4 regions of the Paenibacillus sp. MDMC362 genome follow, and region 1 is predicted to be linked to each of the others. Evidence: riboswitches for the same ligand, from Rfam matches in the RefSeq annotation. Region 1 holds a riboswitch; each other region holds the start of a gene.
The links. Region 1 has a riboswitch for cyclic di-GMP ahead of DP091_RS11615 (Ig-like domain-containing protein). Riboswitches for the same ligand answer to the same signal wherever they lie in the genome.
Positions count from the first base shown of each region.

Region 2: another riboswitch for cyclic di-GMP. It lies ahead of DP091_RS24195 (GTP cyclohydrolase II); the one in region 1 lies ahead of DP091_RS11615 (Ig-like domain-containing protein).
Region 3: another riboswitch for cyclic di-GMP. It lies ahead of DP091_RS28110 (helix-turn-helix transcriptional regulator); the one in region 1 lies ahead of DP091_RS11615 (Ig-like domain-containing protein).
Region 4: another riboswitch for cyclic di-GMP. It lies ahead of DP091_RS21175 (FAD/NAD(P)-binding protein); the one in region 1 lies ahead of DP091_RS11615 (Ig-like domain-containing protein).

Region 1 is NZ_QLYT01000022.1:774-6,266, forward strand. Features, by position in the region: partial or broken gene DP091_RS11615 (Ig-like domain-containing protein) at 1-1,768, opposite strand, end outside; cyclic di-GMP riboswitch class I at 2,003-2,090, opposite strand; gene DP091_RS11620 (CehA/McbA family metallohydrolase) at 2,719-5,493, opposite strand, start outside.
Region 2 is NZ_QLYT01000051.1:127,050-132,542, forward strand. Features, by position in the region: gene mgtE (magnesium transporter) at 1-36, shown strand, start outside; gene DP091_RS24180 (SDR family oxidoreductase) at 291-1,367, shown strand; gene DP091_RS24185 (winged helix-turn-helix transcriptional regulator) at 1,440-1,814, opposite strand; gene ribD (bifunctional diaminohydroxyphosphoribosylaminopyrimidine deaminase/5-amino-6-(5-phosphoribosylamino)uracil reductase RibD) at 2,110-3,264, opposite strand; gene DP091_RS24195 (GTP cyclohydrolase II) at 3,282-4,031, opposite strand; cyclic di-GMP riboswitch class I at 4,219-4,312, opposite strand; gene DP091_RS24200 (aminotransferase-like domain-containing protein) at 4,475-5,493, opposite strand, start outside.
Region 3 is NZ_QLYT01000069.1:43,126-48,618, forward strand. Features, by position in the region: gene DP091_RS28095 (FtsX-like permease family protein) at 1-423, shown strand, start outside; gene DP091_RS28105 (Spo0E family sporulation regulatory protein-aspartic acid phosphatase) at 737-928, opposite strand; gene DP091_RS28110 (helix-turn-helix transcriptional regulator) at 1,093-1,821, opposite strand; cyclic di-GMP riboswitch class I at 1,983-2,077, opposite strand; cyclic di-GMP riboswitch class I at 2,290-2,383, opposite strand; gene DP091_RS28115 (YitT family protein) at 2,529-3,173, opposite strand; gene comA (phosphosulfolactate synthase) at 3,367-4,233, opposite strand; gene DP091_RS28125 (MFS transporter) at 4,346-5,493, opposite strand, start outside.
Region 4 is NZ_QLYT01000042.1:458-5,950, forward strand. Features, by position in the region: gene DP091_RS21170 (methyltransferase) at 1-869, opposite strand, end outside; gene DP091_RS21175 (FAD/NAD(P)-binding protein) at 1,003-2,496, opposite strand; cyclic di-GMP riboswitch class I at 2,779-2,873, opposite strand; gene DP091_RS21180 (methyltransferase) at 3,103-4,140, opposite strand; gene DP091_RS21185 (ABC transporter ATP-binding protein) at 5,073-5,493, opposite strand, start outside.

The DNA of each region.
Region 1 (5,493 bases):
TAACCGCTTTTTGAGGGGCAGTACCTTTGAGATAGATTGCGGTTCCTCCAAATGAGGAAGAACTGTTACGCAAAATAGCGCCTTCTTCAATGATCAGTTTTGAATCATTATAGACATTTATTATTCTTCCTCTGTAGAAATCTTCCCCAAGCTTGGCATCAATAATAATATTTTCTAATGTAAGCTGGCCCTTCTCAAGACGAATAGGTGTATCTATATCTCCTGACTCACCGCTTGCCGCATCCTTTCCCGAGCCGCGCTGAATCACAGCGGTATCTACTGCATTGGGGTCTGTAGAAATCGTAACACTCTTGTTTTGGTCAAGATGAAGGTATTTTTTATCGGCCGTAACCGACAAAGCGATATTGTCCATGACATATATCGTTCCACCATCGACTACCTCCTGATAGCCTTTGTACAATGTAGCGTAAGGATTGTTCCGAGTTCCATCACCTGTGGTGTCACTGCCGCCGCTAGATACATAAACATCGGATGAAACTTCAAATTGTCTAGTCACAGTCCCCGACTGTGTTTTATTTTTATTAGCTGTAACACTGATTGTATACGCACCTGTGCTCAGGACCATATCAACTGGGAGCACCCAGTCCCCGTTCCCGTCAGCGGTTACCTCTTTAGAAACAACGATAGACTGGTCTGCTTCACTAACGATCTTGATCGTTACCTTCGCCAAAGGTTCTGTTACCCCGGTCAGCGTCGGCTTTTTCCCCATTACCTCGCCGTCGGCACTCGGTTTGCTCAAGTCATTCTTGAATGCTCGCCATACCAAATTCTTATTAGCATCATAACTTGCAAGAATTGAGCCAGAGTCGGCAATCAAATTTTCGACACTGCCCAGACCGGCATCTGTTGCTTGTCCAAACTGCGTTCCTGGTAGTATACTCTGCGTGGTAATACCTGCTTCACCAGTAAACACACCGTCTAGAATAAGATTTTTATAGTTTGCCATATTAACGTTTAACGCTTTGCCCGAACTATTGGTATTCCCCGTGATACGTGCATCACCCGACAGTAAGAGCATACCACCAGGAGTGCTGCGGAATGAAACTCCTCCACCAATATTGTCCGTGATTAGGCCCCCGGTCATAATAAATTGTGACCCATTATCAACCAAGACCGCCGCACCTGTGGAATTATTCCCTCGAATTTCTCCGCCTTTCATTACTACAACCGAACCTGTGTTGTCGACATGAATTACGCTTCCACTAAATCCTGAATTACTTCCACGTAAAACTGCCCCTTCTTCAATAATCAGTTGTGAACCTCCAAAGACATTAACTATTCTTCCATTGATCTTCTGATTATTGAAGTTACTATCAATGATAATATTTTTTAATGTTAGCTCGCCTTTAGTTAAATCAAAATGCGTATCAAGAGCATTAGTACCGCTTGGCTCGCCACGCTTAATCGTAACAGTATTTACTCCAGGGGCTGTAGTTATCGTAACACGCTTGTCTAAATTAAGCTTTAGTGCCTCTCCGTTTTTAGTTGTTTGTGTGATATTGTCCAGAAGATAGATCGTTCCTGTTCCCCCGTCGCTAATCTGACTATAAGCCTTACTCAATGTAGCATAAGGTTTACCTACAGTCCCATCACCATTGGTATCATCGCCACCGCTGGATACAAAAACTTCCGAAGAAGCAGCATAGCTGACTGGCATTCCTGAGCTTACCCCAAGGCCCGTGAAGACAAGGGTAAAAATCAGAAACATAACTCCAATTTTCCGCAAATTAATGTTGTTGCTTAGCATTTAGACCCATTCCTTTCTTGTGTGAAGTTTTCCATTTTCACCGTAGTGACGGCCCATTTTCACCTCTTTTTCACTACTTTTTCAACTGCTATGTCAGGGTCATACGAGCTGTAGTATTCGACTCAAAAAAACCGTTAGACTTACGGCTATTTCACAGCACTCGACTCCTTCAATAGAATAACTAAAAACCTCCATCCAAAAAGCAAATGCCAATAGACGGAGGTTTCCATCGTATTCGGCAACTGGCTGGCATAGGTCAATAGCACCATTAGCCCCTATAGCTTTGCGTCCCCGCTTTTCAACAGGTTTGCTCTTATCGTACGAGCTTTATATGTAATACTTGGTAACAAAACTACTTAAATTTTGATTCTTTTTTCATAAAAATACAAGGTACTCAGGTCTTATGTTTGTTGTATTTTATCAAATTATGTCTAATATAGTAGGGTTCTCTACCCTTTCGAATTGTACTATTCACTTCTATACAAAAACTTTACACGCCAGCGACTTGATGGATACTAACAAAATGAAGCTGTAATGCCAGTAGATTGACCCTTTTCTGTGGTATAAAAAGGCCCACTATTCATAAAATTTCTGAGTAAATGTCATCTGCTGATTTGATCCTGCGCTTCATATTATAAGCGACCGAAAAACTTTTCTTTACTTATGGCATGGTTCTCATTCAACACCATAAATACGGAATTTTTTCGCCGTCACTTATGATATTGTTCAGCTTAACGAGGCCTATCAGCTAAGAAATACGAAGTTGGAACCGGACCGGCAAGGTTTATCGACCAATATAAATCACTTGCGGACATATAAAGAAATGAGCCCAGTATAATTACCGGACTCATTTCATTTAACTGCCCAATACCTGGGATTCCTTTAATCAGGTCTTTTATTTACCTTTCCCGGCATAATAAATGTCGTTCCGCTTAAGGAGTCTCATGGCTTCACCGCCATAAAGGCAGGAAGGTGGCCCCGAGCCACCACTCCCCCATTCCGACTAAGGCTGAAGAAGTGAACTGATACGTGACTTCCTCATCCATGCCTTGGTTGACCCCCTCCATATCGCTTTGCTTCTGAGTCAAGGTTAGCTCATAGGATGAAGTCAAGCCATCATACTCTGCCGTGATGAGTACGGTTCCTTCCGACTTCGCCGTTACTACACCGCTAGCGCTGATCTCCGCTATAGTTGGATCACTGCTTGTATAGATGACGTTTGCCTCCACCTTTTCACGGCTTCCATCGCTGTACACTGCGGTAGTCACCGTTTGATCACTCTCGCCAACGACCAGTGTAGACATTCCTTCGAGCTCAAGCTCAATCAGGCTAACCGGCTCTTCTTCATTACCTTCTGATACCGATTGTAAAACAGGTCGTTTAGCAATATCGTCCCATCTCCAAATCGCGTTAAAGTCCCACCCTAGCCTGCCTGTATAGGTGGATGGAGTCTCTATTTCAATTTCAGATAGGCCTAATCCTTTAAGGTTTGTCAATGCTCCTTCAGCGACACCTTCTTTATCCACATTCATGCCGTCAAATGCATAATTATTTTCGAGCGTAGCGGTGTGCCCCGCAAGAACTCGTCCCATCACCCGGTTCGCCATCGTTGGCGCCGTAACCGAAGGGCTCAGGGCAATGGCATTTCTGACGACTGTATCATTGTATCCGTATCCAGTCACTCCGCCCGCATTGCTCGTCATCGCCCGAACGGTTCCAGACGCATACACGTTTTCTGTTAGGCTGCCCGAGTTCGTAATTCCGATTAGGCCGCCGGCCTGACTTACCTGAGCGGTTACATCCGCGGTTGAATAGCTGTTTCTTACGATACCATTAGAATAACCTACTAGACCGCCGACTGTGCTGGAGCCCGTAATGGAGCCTGTTGAGAAACTATTCTCTACCTCGCCATTGTTCGTATTGACGAGTATGCCTATTCTGCTTCCGCCAGTGACGCTGGCATCGGTCATGGCTATATTTTTAATCACTCCGCCATTGAGATGGAATAAGCCGCCGCTCGAAGAATGAAAATTAACTATTTTCTTCCCGTCGCCATCCAAAACACCGGTGAACGAAACCACTTTAAAAAGCGACTCAGCCGGTTGTCCAGAGTAATCCAGATCATGGTCCAACATATACTTTTCCGCCGGGAATTTTTCCATAACGTTCAAATCAGCAATGGACTTGATTTTGTAATAACCCGTTTCATTTCTTTCCAAAGGCACGACAGGCTCGCTTGCCTCTTCCGGATCACCGCTCAATACCGGGCGTTTTAAAGCATCATTCCACATCCAAACCGACTCAAAATCCCATTTCAATATATGGATATACGTATTGGAATTTTCAACCTGTTGCTGGGATAACCCTAAACCTTTTCTGTTGTCAGCGGCGGCAATACTTTCGCCTTCTACATCCACCATCATGCCATCAAACGCATAATTATTCTCAAGCGTTGCGGTATGCCCGGCAAGAACCCGTCCCACCACACGGTTCGCCATCGTCGGCGTCACGACTGAAGGATTGAGAGCAATAACGTTTTTAACAACCGTATCATTATAGCCGTAGCCAGTCACTCCGCCTGCGTTGCTTCTAAGCGCCTGAACGGCTCCAGATGCATACACGTTCTCCGTTAAACTGCCTGCGTTTGTAATTCCGATCAAGCCGCCAGCCTGGTTCAACTGAGCCGTTACATCTGCCGTAGAATAGCTGTTTCGCACGATGCCATTGGAATAGCCCGCTAGGCCGCCCACGGTGCTGGAGCCTTGGATGGAGCCCGTGACATAACTATTCTCTACCGTCCCGTTGTTCGTGTTAACGAGTATGCCTATATTACTCCCGCCAGTGACGCTTGCATTAATCATGGCAATGTTTTTAATCGTTCCGCCATTGAGATGAAATAAGCCGCCATTTTGTGATTTGAAATTGTCTAAGGATTTATGATTTCCATCAAAAATGCCAAGGAAAGGCGTCCCCTTGAATAAGGGTTCAAATAGCTGCCCTTCAAAATCAAGATCGTTTTCCAATATATAATTTTCATTTGGAAATTCGGAAATCGTCTTTAATTCTTGAATCGAACGGATGATGTAGTACCCGTCTTCATTCCGATCCAGCTTCGGCTTTGGAATATGATCTTCGTTAATTTGTTCCAAATTCCTTTGCAGTAATGGACGCTTGGCATCTTCATTCCAGATCCAGACCGAATCAAAATCCCAACCGAGGGTCTCCATGAAAAAAGCTGGCTTCGTGAATGCTTCTGCACCGCCCCCCTGTCCTTTTTCATTGTTTGGATCGGGAACCGTGACGCTCTCACTGCTAACAAACATATTTTCATCGGCGTAATTATTGACTAAAGTTGCCGTCTCCCCAGCTAACACTCTGCCGACAATTCGATTCGATGCCGTACCTGTAACAATCGATGGATTTAATGCCATACTATTTTGAATGACCGTATTGTTATAACCGTATCCGCTGATGCCGCCGGCATTGGATTCTTCTGCTATTACGGCTCCCATGGCATAGACCTGTTCGGTTATACTTCCCCGATTCGTAATCCCGATCAGGCCGCCGGCTTGCTTGCCCCTTGCATTTACTGTAGCTGTTGAATAACTGTTTCTAACGATACCGTTTGAGTAGCCCACAAGACCGCCAACTGTGGAATTGCCTCGAATAGATCCGGTAGTGTAGACATTCTCCACAATTCCGTCATTCTGATCAACCAGGATCCC
Region 2 (5,493 bases), on a different contig from region 1:
TTTGGTATCGCCACCCTGTTTCTTTCCTATATCTAGCCGACCACGGGGATGAATATTCCCTTTCAATAAAGACTTCCGGCACACAAGCTGGAAGTCTTTTGATGCTCTGCCAGATCCAATTTATCCACGGGTTTCTTATCCGGCAAGTGATTCAAAACTAATTGTCAACCTCTTTGCATTGCTTAAACATTACCAAAAAGTGACTAGGTCACTTCAAAGTGCGTACTTCTCAAGCCGAACCCTAACGTGCAAAATGACATTAATCAAGTATGACTTTAGGAGATGAATAAATGAATACAGATCAACGTTCACATCATTCGCAAAAGACGGCATTGGTTGTAGGAGCCAACGGGGTGATCGGCCGCAACCTCATCGAATACCTTGCCACGCTTCCCGATTGGAACATCGTCGGCGTATCGCGCCGAGGCGGCGAATCCACGAACCGGGTACGTTATATCTCCGCCGACCTGCTTGATCAGGAGGATACGATTGCCAAATTAAGCTCCTTGACCGAAGTGACGCATATCTTCTATGCGGCCTATCAGGACCGGCCAACGTGGGCCGAGCTTGTCGCACCAAATCTGGCGATGCTCGTCCATGTCGTGGAAGCTATCGAGCCCATTGCTGCCAATCTGCAGCATGTCAGTCTGATGCAGGGCTACAAGGTATACGGCGCGCATCTCGGTCCATTCAAGACGCCGGCCCGGGAGACGGATGCGAACCATATGCCGCCAGAATTCAATATCGATCAGCAGAACTTCCTCGAGGAACGGCAGCAAGGCAAAGTCTGGACCTGGTCGGCGCTGCGCCCATCCGTTGTCAGCGGCTTCGCCCTTGGGAACCCGATGAATCTGGCGATGGTCATTGCCGTCTATGCCTCGATTTCGAAAGAGCTCGGCATTCCTCTGCGTTTTCCAGGTAAGCCGGGGGCCTATCACAGTCTGCTGGAGATGACCGATGCCGATCTGCTCGCGAAGGCTACAGTATGGGCCGCAACCGATGAACGATGTGCCAATCAAGCATTTAACATCACGAATGGGGATCTGTTCCGTTGGAACGAGTTATGGCCGAAGATTGCGAAGTATTTCGAACTGGAAACCGCACCGCCTCTGCAGATGAATCTGGAAACGGTTATGGCGGATAAAGAGCCGGTCTGGAATCGTATGGTGGAGCATCACGGACTTGCGGAGCACACATATCAAGAGGTTTCCTCCTGGAAGTTCGGTGATTTTGTGTTCTCCTGGGATTATGATTTCTTTGCAGACGGTTCGAAGGCCCGCCGCTTCGGATTTCATGAGTATGTCGATACGGAAGCCATGTTCATGAACATCTTTGACGAGCTCCGGCGGCGTAAAGTCATTCCCTAAGCTATCGCGCAAGCTGCATGACAAAGAGCCGACTCTACAAGGAATAGTCGGCTCCTTCATTTATCATACCTCTTAGTGCCGATCCTCAAATGCAGGCTTCTCCAGCACCATGGCGGATTCGCCGTATTTTCGCTCGATATGAATATCGCCCCATCGGCACATCAAATGAAGAATTTCCTTCAAGCTCCAGCCATACTCGCTGAGTTCATACTCCACCTTGGGAGGAACCTGATTATACGTCTTTCGTATTATAACGCCTTCCTCTTCCAGCTCTCGCAGATGCTGTGTCAGCATTTTTTGCGTGATCTGGGGAATCAGGCATAAAAATTCACTATTGCGTCTTTTTCCGAAAGTAAGATGAAAGAGAATGACCGGTTTCCACTTCCCGCCAATGACCTCCAGCGTTGCTTCGACCGCAGTATTGTAGACTTTATTAGGATTTTCCATGCGTACTCATCTTCCTTTCGATATGCTGAACCCTTCTTCTCCAACAAGCATACCATTTTCCCCCTTGCTTAGAGCATGTATTCATACGATTTATCAGCAGCTCTACATAAAATGTCTCTTACAAAAATATACCATCTGATTTATGCTATCAACATGGGACTTGATAACCAGTTAATGGAAAATTTGAAAAACCGACAATAATAGATTCGAATATGCGAATGAGAAAAAACGGCAGTTGGGTATCCCGCTGCCGTTTCTATCATCCATAATATCATGTACTCTATTTGTCTATTCACTAATAACTATTCAAGGAAAGTTCATTCAGATTATCTGTTACGCAGGAACTTTTAGACATGGAATAATGGTAATCCGGATAAGCGGTAATGCAAATATCTTCGCCGATTTGTTGTACGGATTGAATCTTTACGCGTACCGCGTCATCCATTAATTCCAAATCCGAGCCGCCATAGGGCGAGAAGGATTGCCGTCCCCCCAACACTTTGGGAGCGATATAAATCATCCATTTATCAATAAGGTTGGCTCGAAGGAATGATCCATTTACTTCGCTGCCTCCTTCTACCAGCAGGTCGGTAACACCTCGCTGATATAACATATCCGATAATGCATGGAGATCCAGCCCGAAACGGTTCACAGGAACGAACAGAACTTCAATTCCTTTTTGCTGCAGCATGTGTACTCTTCCCGGATCAGCACCCTCCTTCGTGACTACCCATGTCGCTGCTTCCGAACAATCGGTAACTTTGGCATCTTCGGGCAACCTCAAATTCGAATCTAAAATTACCCGTATGGGATTCTTCCCACTTTCTTCCGGCAGTCGGGTCGTAAGGAGCGGATCATCGGCCAACACCGTATTAATTCCTACTAATATGGCGTCGACTTTGTTTCTTAATTTATGTACTACAAGCTGTGTTTCATCACATGTAACCCATTTAGAATGCCCCGTTGACGCGGCAATTTTTCCGTCAAGCGTCATGGCTACCTGGGAAATGATAAACGGCCGTCGTTTTGACATATTGTGCACGAATCGTTCATTAAGTAACTCGGCTTCCTTCCCCAATACACCCACATCAACTTCTATTCCATTCTCTCTCAATAATTGAATGCCTCTTCCGGCCACCTTCGGATTCGGATCCTCCATCGCCACGACAACTCTTGCGACTCCCGAATTCAAGACTAATTCTATGCAAGGGGAGGATTGAGGGCTTGGTTCCAGCGTAACATAGAGCGTTGCGCCTTCGGTATACCCATCAGCCATCCGAAATGCATGCACCTCTGCGTGAGGTTCCCCAGCTTTCCTATGAACACCTGCGCCAACTACTTGTCCGTCTTTGACTATCAGTGCGCCAACGACCGGGTTCGGATTGGTTTTCCCACTGGCCGTACCTGCCAAATCCAATGCCAGCTTCATAAAATGTTGGTCTAAATTCATATGATTAACACTCCCCATCATAATAAAGCTGTCTCCACCAAAGAGTCGTAAATATGACCTGATTTTTCGATCTTCGTTGCCAAATACCGATTATTATGCTCGGATACATCTCCCCAAATGGATTTATGATGATCGGTTAAAAGTCCCTTTTCCCGCAAAGACTGCAGCTTTCTAGGATTGTTTGTAATCAGGGTGACTGGTTTTTGCCGCAAGCTTTGGAGTACACGTATGGCTTCATCATAAGATCGATGGTCATCTGCAAAGCCAAGGCTTAGATTGGCCTCTACAGTATCGCACCCCTCATCTTGCAAAAGATAAGCTAACGATTTGGGGAAAAGCCCTATTCCGCGACCCTCGTGATTCGCCAAATAAAAGAGAGCTCCAGTACCGTTTTCGATGATCATGCGCATGGATTCCCGCAGTTGGTAGCCGCAATCGCATCGTTTACTTCCAAAGATATCTCCGGTATGGCAAATGCTGTGCATCCGTATCAGGGCATGCTCCTCATTGGCAAAATCGCCATATACTAGTACGGAAGACTGCTGATGTGAAGCAAGATCTGCCTGAGATAATGATTCCAGAATGTCATTCTTATCCATAAATGAATTACCTGTATTTAACCAAGTATACCATTTAAATACAGCCTCATTGTCCTCCAACTGCACAGGGAGCCTAACGGGACCAACAAGACCGATGTTGGGACATTCCGGCTGTTTAAGAATGGTTAATTTACTAGCTAGCAATTTCCTGACCTGGTCCATATTCATGAATACAACTCCTTGTTGGTTTAGATGGTGATCAATCGATTGGTTTGTTTCCCTCCTTGAAAACGTTGGCAGTTTTTACGTTAGCTACTACTCCTCCAACCTGAAAGAATTTGGTTAGAAAATGGAATTTTTTTAGAAATAAACGCAAAAAGCCCCTGTCTGAATAGACGGAGGCTTTTCCGTCGTATTCGGTAACTGGCTAGCATAGCGGATACGAGTGATCCGCCTTAGCCCCTATAGCTTTGCGTCGCCACTTTTCAGTGGGTTTGCCATTATCGTACGATGTCATTTCATAAAATAAATCCGCGATCATTGCCGAATATGGAAGAACACACCATATCGGAAACAATCGAAAGTAATAGCTTTTTATCATATAACTACCAGATGAATATAAAATACATTTTTATGAAATGCAACCTAAATATAAACATGACCCGAAAGAATCACCATCGATTGCCTTCTTCCCGCTTCACTTCCTCAACGATCGCTTGAACCCCCTTCTCTATCTGTTCCAAGCGCGCTCTGGAAATGCTGATTCGCAAAAACTTCTCCCTTTCCAGATAATCGGACAAATAAAACAACTTTCCGGGCATCACCAAGATGTTCCGCATTTTCAGCCGCTTGATCAGCCGCTCTAAGTTTATAGTCTGCGGCAGCTCGAATAATTTGTATATTCCGCCGTCACCGGGTACGACTTTAACGAGCCCGGTTCCCCCGTACCGTTTCACAGCGGAGTCTATTGCCTGCATTCTGGCTTCATATTGACTGTAGATTTTCTGTTTATGCCGTTCATACATACCGTTGCTGATATAAATTTCGAGCGCTGCTTGGGACAGCAGTGAGGTATCTCCATATTTTTTATAAGCATGAAATCCCTCCAGCAGCGCTTCCGGCAGCACGACGGCACCTAAACGCAGGCCTGGAAATATAATCTTTGAAAAGCTCTTCAAATAGATGATATGCGAAGTTTGGTTATAAGCATGGATGGGGTCGAATCCGCGTCCACTGCCAAGGTCAGCCATGTAATCATCTTCCACCACAAACACGTCATATCGGCTGGCCAGGGCGGCGATCGCTTTCCGCTCTTCCATTCGAAGCGACGTTCCGAGAGGGTTATGATATCTGGACATCGTGTAGAAAAATTTGATGTTCCCCGTTTTGAACCGGTCCTCGAGTGCTCCCAGATCAATCCCGGCTGTTGAGCGGGGTATGCCAATGACGGATAGTCCTTCCGCCTCCAAATATTGCAAATAGTTATTATAGCTTGGCTGCTCAACGAGAATCACCGATTTTCCGTTTGGAAACGGCATCTTAGCCAGTATCTCCAGCGCTTGATTTGCACCTGATGTCACCACGATCCGATCTGGCACGGTAAATACCTGAGCGTCAGCCAGATGGGACACAAGCGTTTGGCGGAGCTTATCCATTCCTTTCCCATCACTATAAGTAAACAGATGATATT
Region 3 (5,493 bases), on a different contig from region 1:
AAAGAAGCCGCGGCGGTTTTGCTCATTCCGATGAGTATGCTGGCCCTACTGTTCATGGCTGTCACTTGTCTTATTGTTTATACAACTTGCCGGCTGCATATTCGTAAGGAAACGAAGACATATGGCATTTATGCCTCGCTCGGCTTGACCGCAACCGACATTCGTCGTGCCTTGACAAGCGGCATTGCCGGACTGGCTGCGCTCGGTGCGCTGGCCGGCATCGCTTGCGGCGTCTACGGATTGCCAGCCGTGCTGCGCGGTCTGCTCTCTACCTATGGGATTGTCAAACTGCCGCTCATCGTGGAATGGCCGCTGGTCATTGGGCTGACTCTGATCGCGCTTGTTATCGCCATCAGCGGCTGCTGGCTGGCTTCGCGAATGCTCCGCCGCACCTCCCTTCGCGTGCTGGTCATGGATTCATGAAGACCGTCCATGAACAGAAGATGACCTCCGAATGTCGGAGGTCATCTTTTTTACTTCTTGCTTTGATAGATCTAAAGTTCCCCACACAAGCGGAAAACCGAATAGTTCATAGCATGAAAACCCATCGATCTCCTTAGCTCCATACTCCATACATCTGCCAGACTCCATTACGGTACGATGATCAACCACTTTATAATCCCCCTCTACAACGAGGGGTTTTCCCTCTTATTCCCCCGACATTTGAAATCCAAACAGAAACACATAAGGCACAGAAGGTATCTTCTGTGCCTTATGTGTCAAATATGAAGAAAATCTACTTTTTTTTGATATATTCCTCTTGTTTTTTTAATTCCATGTAACGAATAATCAGCTTATCCAACGACTGTGAAATTGCAACAACATCTTGATGCACCAATTCGAAACTGCTGGCCACTCGCTCAAGTTCTCTTCGGAGAAGTTCGAGTTTTTTCGATACTTGTTTGAGCTCACTCTCGATAGAAATCACCTTGTTCACCCACCCCCGTCGTAACAAGTGATTGATGACAGTCGCCACAGTTATCGATAACGCGAATCAGTTTATATAACTTACTTATCATTATAAATTTCGACAGCAATAAAAAAAATACCCAGAATTGGGTAATCTTTGTTTTAAGACAAGTTTTAGGATGATTATGTAAATTTTTTAAGAAATGCTCCTTTATGGTTGACTCTCGTTTTTGCGTATATCTTTTTTATAAACGTACGGACCGTGCTTTGGCTAATCCCATAAATGCCTGCAATTTCAGGTACGTTTTTATTTTCCAGCCACCCATAGGCTATTTCTTTTTCCCGATTTGTTAATTCATATTGGTCAAAGTGAGAATAAGTCAGCTCTTTTTGTAAAATGGGGTCCTTTTGAGGTAATTTTTCTTCAATATTCTTGGCCAGGTGTTCAATGAGCGGTATGGCAAATGTAACCTCGTGCAAATAATGAAAACTAAGACCAAGGTAGCCTATGATCACATTTTTTATTCGAAGGGGAGTACAAACACACGCCAATTCTGAAAACACGCGATTACTATGCTCGGCCCCGACTACGACCGAAAGCGATTGTTGTTCCATAGATAATGAAATAGCATTGCTACCTGCATCTTTCATTGCCAACGAGGTCCCATTTTTTATATTGTTCCTCTCGAGAAAGCTTCTTAAAGAACCTGTTCCGCAATAATCGATAACGGCACCATCCGTATCTGTTATAACAAATAAATAAGGTATGGACAGCAAATCGTTCATATTCCTGGTTTCCTCTTGCAGCAAATATAGAATTTCTTTCCGTTCAATCAACCTTCCTTTTATTTCAGATATACTGAGGATATTAGGAAAATGATCGTTTGCTTCCAGCAGTGTTCTACGGCCCATTATTTTCCCTTCTTCCTTTTAAGAATAAGTGATTAATAATGAAATCGATCTTCTAGTCATCTCCGCTTCTTAATTCGGTAGCTTATAAGCGAAAATAAACAATAAAAAACCACCATCCATTAAGATAACCATAGCAAAATAGGACGGAGGCTTCCGTCGTATTCGGCAACTGGCTGGCATCGCGGTCTTAGGCAGACCCGCATTAGCCCCTATAGCTTTGCGTCGCCACTTTTCAGTGGGTTTGCTATTATCGTACGAAACGATTCGATTGTGTGACCGAATATTATATCTACGATTCACCTGCCTTTCAATATATTTAAAAAAGTCCCTTTTCAGGTAGATAAGACTCGTTAAGACTAGTACAGGTCCCCCTTTTATAAAAATTTAATAAACAACACAAATAACCTCCATCAACTTAAAGACATAGGTGAACAAAACTAGTAAGAAGTGACGGAGGCTTCCGTCGTATTCGGCAACTGGCTGGCATCGCGGTCTGAAGAAGATCACATTAGCCCCTGTAGCTTTGCGTCACCGCTTTTCAGCGGGTTTGCTATTGTCGTACGAAGAGTATGAATTTGTCGAATATCCAAACATATTGTGACTTATTCAAACTATAACTTACATTGTTTTTCATTTAATATAGGTCGCACGACCCAAATTCCCATATTTTTGTTATATTTGTCAATCACTCTTACACGTATACAGAATCACTTTTTGCGCCAAGCGGGTTGATAGACCGATTTCGGGGGAGGGAACTGGTGAATCCAGTTAATGATCCGGGTTGAGATCCACTGGCATATAACTGCAAGGATAATAATTTTCCAATCGATCGCATAGGCAGCGAAGGCGAATATGATTCCATTCATCCAGAACAATGAGGTGCCCGGGTTGATTCTTTTATACTTATAGATGGCTAAGGCAACGTAACCGATTCCCCCGTTCGATACCCTCTGCTTTATGAGGATGGCGACACCTGTTCCGAGAATAACCGAGCCGAAGAGAAGATCGATCCATACGTTGCCGAACGGGGGTTCTAGGAACACCTCGAAGAAATTAACGGAAACGGACGTCACCGTTATAACAAATATGGTCCCGAAGGCACTGACACCATCAAGATAAGGGACTGTAAAGGCGAGGAAAATAAAATTAGCGAGCCACAGTCCGAGACTCATCGGGATCTCGAACGCATGGTTCAGAAGCACCGCGATTCCAGCTCCTCCCCCCGAAGGAATGGCGTGAGGAAACAAGAACATGGCCATGGCAAAACCTTGAATGATGGAGCCGGCGGTAATGTAGAAAAGTTTCTTGGAAGCATGACGATAGAAAAAGGGGCTCTTCCGCCCGGGTAGGATCTGTAAGTTCACACGGAATCATCCTTCATCGATTAGAGTAACAAGCTAGTCCTGTTTTTTTAAGTGTATGCTTGTTCCCTGAAGGGGATACCGGGATAGATCTTTTTAACGAAAATATGTATAGGCTGACTCTGGAGATATCCATAGCAGCCCGCTAGTATTTATCATTCTTCTTGTGGTTTGGTCTATGTTTTTAAATCACGTAACAAAATCCATCTGTTTGATTCTCTCTCACCCCAAGTTCAAACGTATCTTGACGAAGGCCCCGGCGCATCGTTTCAAGGGAAAGCACTTCGGTGGGTTGGATATTTCCCAAATGTACATGAGATCCAAATTTACGGAGAAGCATCGCTTGCTGCTGCTTAAGAGGTGCCTCCCAAATCAGCTTTCTTGCATCCGACACGTTGTCGATGATATTATTTATCATTTCTTCCTGACACTCGCCATGCTTATCGTAAATACCGATGCCCAGTCCTGACTCGCGCGCTTCAACGATGATAAACTCGGCGCCTACGTCCAAATCCGCTTCCATCGTATACGCGAGCATTTCGGCGTCGATGTGGGAACCGGATTGTTTTTTACCATATTCCGTATAAACCCGAAGTCCGCGTTGTTTACCTTCCCGGATGAGTTCCGTTCGTTTTTTTCGAGACATTTCAATCGTGCCGTCAGATACTTCTATAGCGTTAAATCCGAGACGGCAAACGGTATTAAAAAATGCGGGGACGACATCTTGCTGCACGGCTGTCTCAAGCAAGGTCCCGCCGGGCATGACCGTGATTCCATGTTGTTTGGCTAGATTGATCTTGTATAGCAGCATTTCCGTTTTATACAGCGGAGCCGTCCCAAAACCGAATTTGACACAATCGATGTAATCCGAGGCTGTTTCGATCACATCCGAGAACATGTTTCTACCCAGGCCTTTATCAATAACCATTGTCATCCCGCGTTCCATGACCCCGTAGGTGTCGTGGTCTTTTTTGCCGTGTTCGGGATTTTCGCGCAGCCCGCTCGGATCACATATCTCCATGGGCCAAACTGTTCGCAGGGAACTGTTCATTCTAGGATCTCCTCAATTCTTTTTGATTTAGTCGTTTAATCCAATGACATTGGCATAATATGCTCATACCCATTGACAGGTGCCCATCTTTTGTCATAGGGATTTGTCACGGTCATCCGATCTGCCGAGGCGGCTTAATCAAAAAGAACACCAAACCTAGAGTAACCAAAGATAGTGAAGACACGGTTATAAAAACAACCTGATCCGATTTATCCATCATCCACCCGAACAAGGGTGGCCCTGCTGCAACTCCCAAAAATCGCAAGCTATTATAAAGGGACGTAATCATCCCTCGCTCACTTTTCTCAACAGCGCCGGTGATCATCGTATTCAAGCAAGGAAGAAGCATTCCGGTTCCGATGCAGCTGACTGTCAGTAACCCGATAAACACGTAAATGTTCTTAAAAAAGAAAAGTGTAGCTGCCAAAGATAGGGTCATGGCAATCAGTCCGATATTCATCAGCCAACGAATCAGCAGGCCATTCTTCTTGATCAGGCTTCCAGTCGTATAGGAAGTGATAACCATCCCGAGTAATGGAATGGCCAAAATCAAGCCCTTCACGACCCCGTCAATGTTATACGGCTTGTCTTCAAGAATGTTGGACAGATAAAACAGTATGCCAAACAAAATGAATAACCCCAGCGAACCGGCAAAAAAAGCAGTGATGAGCCAGCGGCCTTTTTCTTTAAAGATGCCTCCGATTTTTCCGAGGTACTTCCTTAGTTCTTGCTTTGAATGTTGTTTCGATTCCTTGATCATAAAAATGACGGCCAACAACGATAGTGCACAGAACACGGGAAATGCGAAGAAGGAAGCATACCATACGATGAGCATAAGCAAGGAGCCGATGATCGGGCTCAGTACCTTGCCCGCGCCATTGGAGGCTTCGATTAGGCCCAGTGCCTTGCTCTCTGTCCCGCCATCGTATAAATCGCCGACGAGCGCCATGGCAATCGGCGCTGTTCCGGCGGCCGCTAGCCCCTGAATCGCCCTCGCGGTAATAATCACCCCAAAAGAGTTCCAAATGGCACCGAATCCTGCCAGAATGCCGGCGCCTCCATATAGGATCAGGGCGGGTATAATAATAACTTTGCGTCCAAACCGATCGGACAAATAACCAATAATCGGAATAAACAAGCCAGCTGCCAAGGAGAAAATCGTGATGATCAAGCTGCTTTGGAATTTATTGATACCCAGCTCCCTTTGCATTTCGGGAAGCCCGGGAACTAGCATGGAATTGCCGAAAACGAGCACGATCG
Region 4 (5,493 bases), on a different contig from region 1:
TGTGGCGTATTCCCCGATGGGATGACTGGGTCCATCACGAGCACCCGACCGCCAGGAGCCATCGCCTCTCGACAGCTGCGTAAGATACGAGTGGCTTGCTCGTCGGGCCAGTCATGCAAGATGTACTTGAGTACGTAGATGTCTCCGCGGGGGACCGACTCGAAGAAGTCTCCTGATACGAGTTCCCAACGTTTGTCGTCACCTAGCTCCCCTAGCTGATTCCTAGGCAATACGTGCGGCCTATCAAATAAGATACCGTGCAATGTAGGGTTTCTTTGTAATATCCGTAGCAGTAAACGGCCGAAACCGCCGGCGACGTCAATAACTGTTGCACCCTCCGGAAAATCATAGCTGCGCGCAAGGAACTCGTTCTCGATCTCCGACATCGACGCCATTCCGACGTGGAAATCGTCAGCCGACGCCCCCTTTTGAGCCCAGTAGTCGAAGAATGACATTCCATAAATCCGCTTGAAGGGAGGGGTACCACGGACACCCCAGTCAATCTCACCACTCGGACGCCAGAATGTCTCATCGGTGAGCATCAGCACCCCTGCCCGCAGCGATAGAGGCACATCCGTTCGCAAGAACTCTGCCGCGGCGGTTAATTCGTACTGTCCGCTCTCATTCTCACGGAACACCCCCCGACTAGCAAGCAACCGCAGTATCCGATAGAGCCTCAACTCGTCGCTTTTGGTGGCCTCGGCCAGCTCGGCAACCGACTTCGGCCCGTCAACCAGATGATCGGCAACTCCGAAGAGAGCAACGGCGCGAAGTGCTGCTGAGTAGGCGTACTCCACCGTCCGTTCCATTAAGAACAGTGCCGCCGCTTCACTTTCAGAAACTGCAACGTCTTTTTCGGTTTCTAGCATTATGAAGACCTCCTATAAGTTAAGTTTTTATTGAGAGACGGTAGATTGTCGTGACACGATTAATTCGTGACCTGCTTCCACATGGATTGCACGATGTAAGTATAGTCAACATTGACCTGGATACTGGACTTGGCTATGCGTATATCGACCTGGGGCTGTGTCGTGCTGTTTTTGTCGCTTTTTGGTGTTCGACAATCGATTGGGCAACATGGGCTGAACGCCGCGCAAGCAAGAATATCCCGTTAAAGATATATAACGCTCCGCTAACGGTGTTACCAAGTGCGTATATTTGTGTCTGTGGTCGGTTGAGGGCATCTATTAGTCTACTGGTTGTGCGCTCAACATTGAGACCGCCAAGGGGATGGGGACTCGCTTGTCCAGTTTTCAGCAATCCCTCTATGAGTGGCAAAGCCAGCGGAGAGGGTCGACTTTCACCGGAAATAGCTGAGAATACTCTATCAAAGCGAATGGTTGAGTTACCTTCTGCAAAAGCTACAAAGTGACCTTGTTCATCCTTTGAAACTGACCGTAGTCCCCGTAGAATGCTTAGCTGGCCTGAATCGGCAAGTCTAAGTATTTGAGCTGCACGATGTTTCGGCATGGGACAACATAGACTGTAAACAATGTGCCGAAAATTGCTGTATAAAAATTTCTTCTCGGCGCAACTTAGAAAGTACCACGCGTCCTCACAAGCAGTTGCTAGTATTTTGATGCAAAGCTGACTTGCAATCCCGCCGTCATCCAAACGTGCCATTTGAAGCCGTAATCGATCGATTCCGTAGCGTTCTGAAAGTACTTCATCGATTATCTCCTGTTTTGATGCTCCAGCGTGATCAAGCTCCCTGTATGTTAGTTTGATAAGATCCCTGATAGATAAGCTTCCTTTTGCAGCAACAATATCCTCAACGCCTTTTACCGTAAAATACTGCAAACTGTACTTGACTGGTGGACGACGTACCGAAGGAAGAAGTCCTCGTCGCGACATGAGTGTAATAGGTCCACGATGATTCTTTGCCATTAATCCAAGCGTAAGATCTACTGCGGACAGCCCAGAACCTATAATTCCTACGCGTTCATCGGCGCCTATGCTACTCAAGGTTTCTTTTAAAGGATAAGGTGTACTAAAAAATTTATCTTGTCCTTGAAGTCCGTAGGGATCTGAGCTGGTTGCACCGCCCATGCATAAGACTACATAGTCAAACTTGTAGTTTCGTGTCGGTGTTTCTACGGCAACACAGTCGCTTAGTGTCACTTTAGTAGCCTGTTCGCGTATATATTCGAAAGTATTCATGCATGCTATCGATTTTTTCGCTGAATCCTGAAAATACTTGCCGATTATTGCACGCGGCGCAAACATGGTGCCTGCAAAGTGTGCATAGCCGTTAGCTTTTAACCAGTCGGCAACGTGCTCCGTGTCCCAATATCGTACTGACATGTCAGAAGTGTATACATTTGTTAAGGCCTCGGGCATATCGGGCGCATAATTAGGGCCGCACCATGGGTTTGGCGATGGGTCAAACACAGTTACGTCCAAATATGCATAAGGATTCAGGAGGTCACGGACACGAATAAGACTTTCCAACATGCATACTGCTGCCGGTCCTCCTCCTACGAGAGCGACGCGAATTGGAGATCACCCCTCAAGGTAGATTTCACCTACTAATCTTTTAAAGATGATGTCGTACCGAACGGAGCCAAACTATCCTGATACCAATTTTCCGGCTATGGCTATTTGGGAAAGTGTTTTATTGAGCATTTAGCTGCTGCGATCCTGTTCCAGTTCCGTTGCTATTAGTTTTTAAAACGTAAACTATAATATATGGCGCGGCATACCCCCTTTACGAGATTAAAGTAGAAACACAAAAATCCCCGTCAAACGTGTTTGAAATAGACGGAGGTTTCCGTCGTATTCGGCAACTGGCTGGCATCGCGATCATGATGATATCCGCTTTAGCCCCTTTAGCTTTGCGTCGCCACCTTTCGGTGGGTTTGCTATTATCGTACGAAGTATGATTTTGTCAAATGATTAAATAACATCAACTTTGGAGTCAGTATAAGCAATATTCCAGTCAAAAAAAATACCCAAAAATGGGTATCTATTATAAGAGACTATGTCCTAAGCAACGCTTCTAAAGGTTTTACCAGAGCCAGCTCGGAAAGGTGTGCTACTAATTTAAGTAAACACACCTTCATGACCGATCCGAGCTACCTTAAAGTGAGCCTGTCCCGAGCCTCAGTCGGCTACTGCTTCGATGATCGAAATGTGGCAGCCGGTATCGATGATGCGATTCAGCCGTAAGCCGGCCCTGGCGAACAATCGGTGGAACTCCTCTTCCGTTCGTTCACGACCTCCCTCGCAAACCCCTATGAGGAGTTGGTCTAATAATTTACCTATATGCGGCGTATTCCCCGGCGGGATGACGGGATCCATCACGAGTACCCGGCCGCCAGGAGCCATCGCCTCTCGGCAGTTACGCAAGATCCGGATGCAATCCTCGTCGTTCCAGTCATGTATGACGTACTTTAGCATGTAGAAGTCCCCGTTATTCGGAACCGACTTGAAGAAGTCCCCTGGAGCGATTTCCCAACGTTTGTCGTCGCCCAACTCCCCGAGCCGGTTCCTGTTCACGACGTGCGGCTGATCGAACAAGATTCCGTACAACGTAGGATTTCTCCGCAAGATCCCCAGCAGCAAGGCGCCTAAATTACCTCCGACATCGACGACGGTTGCGCCATTCGGAAAATCATAATTTCGTACAAGGAACTCGTTCTCTTTATTCGAGAATGAATCATATGCGAAGTGGAAATCGTAACCGTCAGACGACACCCCCCTCTCTTTCCAGTATTCAAAGAAGTTCTTACCATGAATCTTCTTGAAAGTATCTCCACGGACGTTCCGAACAATCTCGCCGATAGAGCCCCACATAACTTCATCGGTGACCCACAGTACACCTGACCGCAGCGACGACGGAGCGTCCGTTCTCAAGTGTTGGGCTGTGTCGGTCAACTCGAACTGTCCGCTCTCGTTCTGACGAAACACCTCTTTGGTAGCGAGTAACCGCAGTACCCGGTAAAGACTCGACTCATCTGCCTCCGTAAGCTGGGCGAGCTCGGCAGCTGTCTTCGGCCCGTCCACCAGATGATCCGCAACGCCAAGGAGAGCTACAGCCCGAAGCGCGGCCGAGTAGACATAATCCAATGACCTCTCCAACAAGAATAGACCTGCAGTTTCACTTTCGGAAAGTTTTGTATCATTTTTGTGCTCAATCATGTTCTTAACAAACCTCCTCGTTAGTAAATAAAGATGCCAATTACTCGCTACACATGGTCATAAAGCATCCGTAAGTAAATTCTGATTTTTATCACCTCCCCTCAGTTTTATGTCGCCACCTTAGAGTCAGTTTTATTTCTTAGTGATTCAATCGAGCATTTTATTGAGTCTTATAGTTATGAGTGCTCACTTAATTATTATTATTATGGATAGAATATAAATTAATAGAAATACCCAATTTTGGGTATTTCTATTAATTTATAACTCATCTATATCTAATGGAAGTGAAAGATGTGTAACTGCGAAACTAGAATTAACGGATAACCCTTGTACATTGCATGCTGGTACCGTCTGATAACCAATATAAGGACTGCTCCATGCTTTTTGCATCAAGGCAAATATTTACCGTTCATAATGCACTTAACGGTAATAGTTAGATACTCATCTAAGGTAATCGGAACATGTTTTTGTCCTCTACGGCAATCGGTACAAGTTCTTTTCATTGGCTCGGGACAAGAACTTGTACCGATAAAATAAAAAGCCTCTAAAATAGCAACTTTCAGTGGGACGTTCTTCTTATCCCTCGACAATAAATCATGAAACATAATTGACACAAAAGCATTCTCTAATGTGTTCCTTGAGCGATCTTCATACCGAGAACACTATGAATAAAGCTTTGTCCTGGAGACCGTGCAAGCATCTGAACATATACACAAAATAAACAAAAGGAAGCTACCCAAAAGGAGCTTCCTTTTTTTGAAATCCACGCAGTCCTTCTAATGCTGGATGTAACGTCAGAAGAATAACCTATCTCAATATTTTGTGAGTCAAGTGTGCTGCAATGAAAGCATCGGGTACATGGTTACTTCTACTTATTTCTTTAGACGCTTAAGGTCAATCCCAGCCCAGATATAGGAAATCGAAACTTTTCATCATGAATTAACATTGTGGCTACTCGTCCGGTTGAATCTCGATTGAAAGGGAAGGATCGAGTTCACCAGTAACTTCACATATTCGCTCTGTGCACACATAAAATGGTTGCAATCAAGCTCCTCAATAATCACCCCATCCCTCAGAAAGGCTAGGCGATTACATATATAGGCTACGGCTTGCAGATCATGCGCTATGAATAAATATGTTAATTGAAACTCCCTCTGGAGCTCCTTTAAAAGGGATAGAATTTGAGATTGCACAGAAACGTCGAGCGAGCTAATGGCTTCATCCAAAACAAGATAGCGCGGCCGCGTGGTCAAGGCACGCGCAATGCATACGCGTTGCAGCTGTCCACCGCTTAGCTCATGCGGATACTTCTTTAGATAGTCAAGGGGCAGCTCTACCCGCTCCATCAGCTCT